Regions from separate parts of the Streptosporangium sp. CA-115845 genome, predicted to be linked through region 2. Evidence: predicted binding sites of a transcription regulator. Region 2 holds the regulator's gene; each other region holds the start of a gene.
The links. Region 2 encodes HrcA, which represses chaperone genes, less so after heat shock. Its sites were predicted from a motif close to TTGGCACTCTCNNNNNGAGAGTGCCAA; they were not measured.
Positions count from the first base shown of each region.

Region 1: the regulator HrcA is predicted to act here: its motif matches at 2,074-2,100, upstream of groES (co-chaperone GroES).
Region 3: the regulator HrcA is predicted to act here: its motif matches at 1,422-1,448, upstream of groL (chaperonin GroEL).

Region 1 is NZ_CP191988.1:1,115,520-1,118,794, reverse strand. It holds gene groL (chaperonin GroEL) at 1-1,582, opposite strand, end outside; gene groES (co-chaperone GroES) at 1,673-1,984, opposite strand; gene ACQP0P_RS07465 (class I SAM-dependent methyltransferase) at 2,227-3,275, shown strand, end outside.
Region 2 is NZ_CP191988.1:2,440,424-2,443,698, forward strand. It holds gene ACQP0P_RS13310 (DUF3097 domain-containing protein) at 1-239, opposite strand, end outside; gene ACQP0P_RS13315 (hypothetical protein) at 298-1,038, opposite strand; gene hrcA (heat-inducible transcriptional repressor HrcA) at 1,222-2,235, shown strand; gene dnaJ (molecular chaperone DnaJ) at 2,250-3,275, shown strand, end outside.
Region 3 is NZ_CP191988.1:9,453,026-9,456,300, reverse strand. It holds gene thrC (threonine synthase) at 1-315, shown strand, start outside; gene ACQP0P_RS44865 (MoaD/ThiS family protein) at 338-613, shown strand; gene ACQP0P_RS44860 (cold-shock protein) at 972-1,172, shown strand; gene groL (chaperonin GroEL) at 1,559-3,184, shown strand.

The sequences.
Region 1 (3,275 bases), 1.3 Mb from region 2:
CCGGAGCCTCCTCCTCGGGCTTGTCCACCACGAGCGCCTCGGTCGTCAGCAGCATGCCGGCGATGGAGGCCGCGTTCTGGACGGCCGAGCGGGTGACCTTGACCGGGTCGATGACACCCTGGGCGATCAGGTCGCCGTACTCGCCGGTGGCGGCGTTGAGGCCGTGGCCGGCGGGCAGGTCGGAGACCTTGAAGGTCACCACGTAGCCTTCGAGGCCGGCGTTCTCCGCGATCCAGCGGGCCGGCTCGACGAGCGCCTTGCGGACGATGGCGACACCGGTCGCCTCGTCGCCGGTCAGGCCCAGGTCGTCGAGGACCTTGGAGACGTGCACGAGCGCGGAGCCACCGCCGGAGACGATGCCCTCCTCGATCGCCGCGCGGGTCGCCGAGATGGCGTCCTCCAGGCGGTGCTTCTTCTCCTTCAGCTCCACCTCGGTGGCCGCGCCGACCTTCAGCACGCAGACGCCGCCGGAGAGCTTGGCGAGACGCTCCTGGAGCTTCTCACGGTCCCAGTCGGAGTCGGACTGCTCGATGGCGAGCTTGATCTCCTTGACCCGGTCGGCGATCGCCGAGGCCTCGCCGGCACCGTCGACGACGGTGGTGGAGTCCTTGGTGATGACGACGCGCCGGGCGGTGCCCAGCACCTCCAGGCCGACGTGCTCCAGCTTGAGGCCGATCTCCTCGCTGACCACCTGGCCACCGGTGAGGATGGCGATGTCCTGCAGCATGGCCTTGCGGCGGTCACCGAAGCCCGGCGCCTTGACGGCGACGGAGGTGAAGGTGCCACGGATCTTGTTCGTGACGAGAACCGCGAGGGCCTCGCCCTCGACGTCCTCGGCGATGACCAGCAGGGCCTTCTTCGTCTGCGCGATCTTCTCAAGCAGCGGCAGGAAGTCGGCGACAGAGGAGATCTTGTTCTGGGTGATCAGGATGTAGGGGTCCTCCAGGACCGCCTCCATGCGCTCCTGGTCGGTCACCATGTAGGGCGACAGGTAGCCCTTGTCGAACTGGAGACCCTCGGTGAACTCGAGCTCCAGGCCCATGCTGTTGGACTCTTCGACGGTGATGACACCGTCCTTGCCCACCTTGTCGAACGCCTCGGCGATCAGCTCGCCGATCTTGGCGTCCTGCGCGGAGATCGTCGCCACATTCGCGATCTCCTTCTTGTCCTCGACCGGGCGTGCCGACTCGATCAGCCTGTCGCTGACGGTCTTGGCCGCGATGTCGATGCCGCGCTTGAGGGAGAGCGGCTGGGCTCCGGCGGCCACGTTGCGCAGGCCCTCGCGGACCATGGCCTGGGCCAGGACGGTCGCGGTGGTGGTGCCGTCACCGGCGACGTCGTTGGTCTTGGTCGCCACCTCCTTGGCCAGCTGCGCGCCAAGGTTCTCGTACGGCGCCTCCAGCTCGACCTCGCGGGCGATGGTGACACCGTCGTTGGTGATGGTCGGCGCACCGAACTTCTTGTCGATGACGACATTGCGACCACGCGGGCCCAGCGTCACCTTGACCGCGTCCGCGAGAGCGTTCACGCCGCGCTCGAGAGCTCGGCGTGCGTCCTCCTCGAACGACAGGATCTTCGGCATGACAGTCCTCTCTGTAAGTACGTCGGCGCATCAAAGCCCCGGGCGCTCTCGCGACCCGGGGCTCGATACGTCATCTTTGTGAAGCGAGAACTACTTCTCGATGATGGCGAGCACGTCACGGGCGGAGAGCACGAGGTACTCCTCGCCGTTGTACTTCACCTCGGTGCCGCCGTACTTGCTGTAGAGGACCACGTCGCCCTCCTTGACGTCGAGCGGAATCCGCTTCTCACCCTCGTCGTCCCAGTTGCCCGGACCCACCGCGAGGACCTTGCCCTCCTGCGGCTTCTCCTTGGCGGTGTCCGGGATGACCAGACCGGAAGCGGTGGTCTGCTCGGCCTCAAGCGGCTGGACCACAATGCGGTCGCCAAGCGGCTTAACGGGAACCTTGGTGGCGGTCGTCACGTCGGACCTCCCCTTCAGATTTGAATGATCTAGAAGAGGCGACCAGCGGTCTGCCGTCGCGGGTGTCAGACCTGCCTCGTCGCATGTATTTGGCACTCTCACCGGGAGAGTGCCAATACGGAACAGTATGCAAGGAGGGCTTGACAGTCAACACGGAGCGCCCGTCTGCGCTTCGGGCGAACGTCAAACCAGGTGGAAGCCCCTCGCGAAGCCCCACGATGAAGGCGGTAGCGTCGGGTGGTGTGAATCTCGACGCATTCCGCGAACTCCTGACCCCGCGCGGCCAGGAGGCGCTGGGCGCGGCGGCCGAGGCCATCGGCGACGACCCGGTGGCGGCGGTGACAAGGTTAAGAAAGATCTACGACGCGGACCTGACCTCGGCGGCGCTCACCCAGGCCGAACTCAGGCTGCGCGCGAGGGAGAAGTTCGGCGCCGACGCCGATCTCATGTACTTCACCCGGCCCGGTCTGGAGCAGGCCACCCGCCGCGAGGTGGCCGACCATCGGGCGCGGCGCGTCCCTGCGGGTTCCCGGGTCGCCGACGTCTGCTGCGGTATCGGCGGAGACCTCCTCGCCCTGGCCAGGGCCGGATGCGTCGTCGAGGCGGTCGACGCCGATCCGCTCACCGCCGCGATCGCGGCCGCCAACGCCGCCGCCCTGGGCTTCGGCGACCGGGTCTCGGTCCGCGCCGCCGACGCCTCCACCCTGGACCCGGCCGCCTTCGACGTCCTGTTCGCCGACCCCGCGCGCCGTACGGCGCGGGGCAGGACCTTCGACCCGATGGCCTACTCGCCCGCCTGGCCCGCCGTACTGGAGATGGTGGCCAGGGCCGGGGCCGCCTGCCTGAAGGTCGCCCCCGGGATCCCGTACGAGTTCGTCCCCGCCGGGGCGGAGGCCGAATGGGTCTCCTACCGGGGCGACGTCAAGGAGGCCGTGATCTGGTGCGGCACGCTGGCGGGCGAGACGGCGCGCAGGGCCACGATCCTGCCGTCGGGCGTCACGATGACGCCCGACCCCACCCTCGGCGATCCCGGCACCGGCCCGGCGGGCCGCTACATCTACGAGCCTGACGGCGCGGCGATCCGCGCCCATCTGGTCGCCGAGATCGCCGCGTCGGTCGGCGGGCGCCTGCTCGACCCGCAGATCGCCTACATCACCGGCGACGTCGCGGCGCCGACGCCGTGGGCGTCGCGGTACGAGGTCCACGAGACGCTGCCGTTCTCGCTCAAGCGGCTGCGGGCGGCGCTCCGCGAGCGCGGGGCCGGCAATGTGACGATCAAGAAACGTGGCTC
Region 2 (3,275 bases):
GGGCGCACGAGCGTCACCGCCTTGCCCTCCAGGAGGAACGCGGCAGGCTCCAGTGGGAAGACCCGCCGGCGGCCGAAGCGGTCCTCCAGGGTGACGGCCTCCTTGTCGCAGGCCACCACGGCACCGCAGAAGCCGCCGTCGGCGTCCTCGACGACCAGATCGAGTTCGGCGGGAACCTGGGGAATCCCCCCTCTGCGGGGGCGCCGCCAGTCTCCTGCCAGAACGTCACGCTCGTACATCACCGACCGCCCACCGTCTCTCGCAAGGGATCACGTGGGACGCTAGCAAACGCCAGGGTCACCTGCCGTAGGGTCCCGGCGCTCCCCACTGCCCCGCCGACGCGGCGGCCCTGCGCTTGCGGACGTTGCCCCGCTTCACCAATACGACGATCGTCACGATGATGGCCAGCAGGATCCCGATGCCGGGCACCGCGAACAGGGCGATCACCCCGCCGACCAGTGATCCGGCGGAGAGTTCCCGGCCCACGCCGAACGTGGTGCCCTCCACGGGGTCGGCGGTACAGGTGACCTGGTAGTCGCCTGCCTGCTCCACGCCGATCTGCAGGCCCATCTCCCAGACGACGCCGTCGGAGCCCGCCACGGTCTGCTGGACGAGCGGCTTCTGCAGGCTGGGCGTGCCGGTGCCGCCGGTCAGCGTGCACTCGAAATTGGTGGGTCCACTGGTGGAGACATAGATGGCGGGTTTGTCGGCCGGGTCGAGCGTGACCGTCGTGTTTTCGCCGGGGGCGAACGTCTTCGTCGGTGCCGCGCTGGTGACCGCGCCCAGCACGCCACCGGCGAAGCCGCCGATGCCGACGATGATGCTGACCAGGGCGAGCAGCCATACCCCGACGATCCATCCGATACCGGGCTTGATCTTCCCTGTGGGGGGCGGGCTCTGCGGGGCGCCGTAGCCGGGAGGTGCGTAACCGTAGGAGGGGTCGTTCTGGTGGGGCTGCTGGCCATACGGCTGCTGGGGGGAGCCGTAACCGGGGCTGCGGGAGGCGTCGCCCGGAAAAGAACCAAAATCGTTGGACATGTACGAATTGTGACGGGAGCCGGTTGAAGCGCGATAGCAGTTGACTTGCCAATGGCTTGGCGTCATCATCCGCACCTCTTGCTTATCGCGCCTTCCGCACAGGGGCCGTACACTTGGCACTCGGGAACACAGAGTGCCAGACCTCGTGTTTCCCATTTGAACGCAGGCAGGGAGGTGACCACGTTGGTCGACGACCGGAAGCTCGCCGTGCTTCGCGCCATCGTCGAGGACTACGTGTCCACCAATGAGCCGGTGGGTTCCAAGGCTCTCGCGGATCGGCACGGTCTGGGGGTGTCCCCGGCGACGATCCGTAACGACATGGCGGTGCTGGAGGAGCAGGGCTACATCGCCCAGCCCCACACCAGCGCCGGCCGGGTGCCCACGGACAAGGGCTATCGGCTCTTCGTTGACCGGCTCTCGCAGGTGAAACCCCTGTCGAGCGCGGAACGCAAGGCCATCGAGAGCTTTCTCGCGGGTGCGGTGGACATCGACGACGTCGTCATGCGGACGGTGCGGCTGCTTGCCCAGCTCACCCGGCAGGTCGCCGTGGTGCAGTATCCGACGCTGACCAACTCGACGGTCCGGCACGTCGAGCTGGTGCCGCTGAGCGAGCGCCGGCTGATGTTCGTGCTCATCACCAACACCGGCCGGGTGGAGCAGCGCGTGATCGAGCTGCCCGACGTCGTGGACGAGCAGCGGGTGGCCCATCTGCGAGCGATGCTCAACACCTCCCTCGACGGGTGCGGGCTCACCGGCGTCCCGGACAAGGTCGCCGACCTGCCGGAGCGGTTGCCCGCCGAGGACCGGCCGCTCGCGGCCACGATCCTGTCTGTGCTGCTGGAGTCCCTGGTGGACAGGCACGATGAAAAGATTGTTTTTGCCGGGGCCGCCAACCTCGCGGGAGCCGACTTCACGGTCGGGCTCCGCGATGTGCTGGAGGCGCTGGAAGAGCAGGTCGTGCTCATGCGACTGCTCGGTGAGACCTCCGACCTGTCGGCGCTGACTGTGCGGATCGGCTCGGAGAACCCCTACACCGGACTCCAGGGCACGTCGATCGTCGCCGCCGGATACGGTTCCGGGGACAAGCAACTGGCCCGGCTAGGTGTGCTGGGCCCAACGCGGATGGACTATCCGGTCACGATGGGCGCGGTGCGCGCGGTGGCACGCTACGTCAGCCAGATCCTGGCTGCATCATAAGAGGTCAACGAAAAGTGGCTAAGAGCGACTACTACGGCACCCTCGGGGTGCGCCGTGACGCCAGTGCGGAAGAGATCAAGAAGGCGTACCGACGTCTGGCGCGCGAACTGCATCCTGACGTCAACCCCGACCCCGAGACTCAGGAGCGCTTCAAGGAGATCACACAGGCCTACGAGGTCCTGTCCGACTCCAGCAAGCGGCAGATGTACGACATGGGGGCCGACCCGTTCGCCTCGGGCGGTGCGGGGGCCGGGGGCTTCGGTGCCGGTTTCCCGTTCAGCGACATCATGGACGCCTTCTTCGGCGCGGCCGGTGGCGGCGGCGGTCGCGGCCCCCGCTCGCGTGCCCGTCGCGGACGCAACGCCACCATCCGGGTCGAGCTCGACCTGCGCGAGTCGGGCTTCGGCACGACCCGCGAGCTGGTCGTCGACACCGCGGTGGTCTGCGAGGTCTGCACGGGTTCGGGCGCCGCCGCAGGCACCCACCCCGACACCTGTGACATGTGTCACGGCCGGGGCGAGGTCTCCCAGGTCACCCGCTCCTTCCTCGGCCAGGTCATGACCTCACGGCCCTGTCCCCAGTGCGGCGGCTTCGGGTCGATCATCCGCAACCCCTGCCAGGAGTGCTCCGGCGACGGCCGGGTCCGTACCCGGCGGACCATCAAGGTCCGCATCCCGGCCGGGGTGGAGGACGGCACCCACATCCAGCTCGCCGGAGAGGGCGAGATCGGCCCAGGCGGCGGCCCGCCCGGCGACCTGTTCCTGGAGATCGTCGAGCGTCCCCACGAGATCTTCGAGCGACGCGGCGACGACCTGCACTGCACGGTGCAGATCCCGATGACCGCGGCCGCGCTCGGCACCATCCTGACCATGGAGACGCTCGACGGAGCCGAGGAGCTGGACATCCGTCCCGGTACGCAGTCGGGGCAGACGATCCCGCTCTACGGCCGCGGTGTGCAGCGCCTGAACGAGACCGGCCGTGGCGATCTGCTGATCCACGTGAACGTGGAGACCCCCGCCCGTCTCGATACGGCACAGGAG
Region 3 (3,275 bases), 3.1 Mb from region 2:
CCCGCCGACGGCCCGTACGTGCTGGACATCGCCCGACGCACCGGCGGCGCGGTCGAGGACGTCACCGACCCCGAGATCGTCGACGCGATCCGGTTGCTGGCCAGGACCGAGGGCATCTTCGCCGAGACCGCCGGAGGTGTCACCGTCGGCGTGCTCCGCAAGCTGGTCGCGGCGGGGAGGCTCGACCCGGAGGCGGAGACCGTGGTTCTCAACACCGGCGACGGTCTCAAGACCCTCGACGCGGTGGCCGCCGAGGCGCGCCCCACCGCTGTGATCCGCCCCTCTCTTGACGCATTCCGTGCGGCAATCGCCTAGAAATCATGAAAGGTACTGAACTATGAGCGTTTCTGTGCGGATTCCGACGATTCTCCGGACTTACACCGATGGTGCTGCCGAGGTGAGCGGAGAGGGTGAGACCCTGCGCGACGTCCTCCAGAAGCTTGACGCGGACTTCCCGGGGATCGGCGCCCGAATTCTTGATGAAACGGGTAAGATTCGCCGTTTTGTCAACGTCTATGTCGGAGATGAGGATGTCCGCTTCGCCGACAACCTCGACACGGCCACGCCCTCCGGCGTCCAGATCTCCGTCATCCCGGCGGTCGCCGGGGGCTGAGTCCCGCCCCGCCCGCGCTGCGCCGGTCGCGCCCGCCTCACCTTCCGGAGCGCTCGCGACACCTTCTCCATGACACCCGCCCGGCTTCGGCCGCGTGCGGGTGTCCTGCTTTGTGGCGTAAACCGGTATTCGCGGTGGGGAAAGATAATGTAATCTTTAACTAACTAATAGTGATAGTCAAACTATGTTCTCGTACTAAATGCTCTTGTAAAGAGCCGGTTTGGTGCTTGACTCTGTTGCCCTACCGGTTCCCACAGGTATGGTCGAGGGCGATCGATGTGGCGAAGTCCGCCCCGGAGATTGAGGACCTCGCGCGAGGAATGGGCGTCGTCCTTAAGTCCAGTAAGAGGAGTCGCAAGTGGCGCAGGGCACCGTCAAATGGTTCAACGCGGACAAGGGCTACGGCTTCATCGCGGTAGACGGTGGTAAGGATGTGTTCGTCCATTACTCCGCGATCATGATGGATGGCTACCGTGCACTCGAGCAGGGCCAGCGAGTCGAGTTCGAGATCACCCAGGGTCAGAAGGGTCCCCAGGCGGAGTCCGTCCGGGCGGTCTGACATGGCCGTCCCGTGAACCCGCGGGGAGGGGTCGGCGGACCCCGCGGCAGCGCAGTCCGCTGGATCCGCACCACCTAGGTCCGGCTCGCCTGCCCAATCGGCGAGCCGGGCCTTCGCTTTGCGCGGAACACACACCCGCATGACGCGGAGCATGCGCTGACGTGGCACGGAGCGGATGTCCGCGCCGGGCACGGCGCAGGTCAAGGGATCGTGGCTTGCACTCGACAAGGTAGAGTGCTAAACACATTGTTGGCACTCACGCATAGAGAGTGCCAACCCTGGATCGAGGCGATGGGGCCCACCGAACGGAGTCGTGGGCCCGCATGCCGTCGCGGGCGTCGGCTCGGTCCGGTGCAAGCCACCCTGTCTCTGGGAGGTCTAGCCGTATGGCAGCCAAGATGATCGCGTTTAACGAGGACGCCCGGCGCGGTCTCGAGCGTGGCATGAACCAGCTCGCGGACGCCGTTAAGGTGACCCTCGGCCCCAAGGGCCGCAATGTCGTGCTGGAGAAGAAGTGGGGCGCCCCCACCATCACCAACGATGGTGTCTCCATTGCGAAGGAGATCGAGCTCGAGGACCCGTGGGAGAAGATCGGGGCCGAGCTCGTCAAGGAGGTCGCCAAGAAGACCGATGACGTCGCGGGTGACGGCACCACCACCGCCACCGTGCTCGCTCAGGCTCTCGTACGCGAGGGTCTCCGCAACGTCGCCGCCGGCGCCAACCCGATGTCCCTGAAGAAGGGCATCGAGGCCGCCGTCGAGCGCGTGTCGGAGGAGCTGTCCAAGCTGGCCAAGGACGTGGAGACGAAGGCGCAGATCGCCTCCACCGCTTCCATCTCCGCGGGTGACCCGCAGATCGGCGAGATGATCGCCGAGGCGATGGACAAGGTCGGCAAGGAAGGCGTCATCACCGTCGAGGAGAGCAACACCTTCGGCCTTGAGCTTGAGCTCACCGAGGGCATGCGCTTCGACAAGGGCCTCACCTCGATGTACTTCGTGACCGACCCGGAGCGTATGGAGGCCGTCCTCGACGACCCGTACATCCTGGTCGTCAACTCCAAGGTGTCCGCCAACAAGGACCTGCTCCCGGTTCTCGACAAGGTCGTGCAGGCCGGCAAGCCGCTGCTGATCATCGCCGAGGACGTCGAGGGCGAGGCCCTGGCCACCCTGGTCGTCAACAAGATCCGCGGTCTGTTCCGCTCGGTCGCCGTCAAGGCGCCCGGCTTCGGTGACCGCCGCAAGGCCATGCTGGGCGACATCGGCATCCTGACCGGTGCCCAGGTCATCAGCGAGGACCTCGGCCTCAAGCTGGAGTCCACCACCCTGGACCAGCTCGGCCGTGCCCGTCAGGTCATCGTCACCAAGGACGAGACCACCATCGTCGACGGTGCCGGCGACGCCGAGCAGATCGCCGGTCGGGTCAACCAGATCCGCGCCGAGATCGACAACACCGACTCCGACTACGACCGCGAGAAGCTCCAGGAGCGTCTCGCCAAGCTGGCCGGCGGCGTGGCCGTCATCAAGGCCGGCGCGGCGACCGAGGTCGAGCTCAAGGAGCGCAAGCACCGCATCGAGGACGCCGTTCGCAACGCGAAGGCGGCCGTCGAGGAGGGCATCGTCCCCGGCGGTGGCGTGGCGCTGCTGCAGGCCGGCGCCAAGGCGTTCGACAAGCTGGAGCTCTCCGGCGACGAGGCCACCGGTGCCGCGATCGTCAAGAAGGCCCTTGAGGAGCCGCTGAAGCAGATCGCCGTCAACGCCGGCCTTGAGGGTGGCGTCGTGGTGGAGAAGGTGCGCAACCTTCCCGCGGGTGAGGGCCTCAACGCCGCCACCGGCGAGTACGTCAACCTGTTCGAGACGGGCATCATCGACCCGGCCAAGGTGACGCGTTCCGCCCTGCAGAACGCGGCGTCCATCGCGGCGCTGTTCCTCACCACCGAGGCCGTCATCGCCGAGAAGCCCGAGAAGGCCGCGGCCGCCCCCGCCATGCCCGGCGGCGGCGACATGGACTTCTAAGTCCAACCGCTTTCAGGTAAAAGAGGCGACCCCGGGATCTCGGGGTCGCCTCTTTTGCGTGTCTCCCCGAGGCGTTGTCTGTCGTCGTACG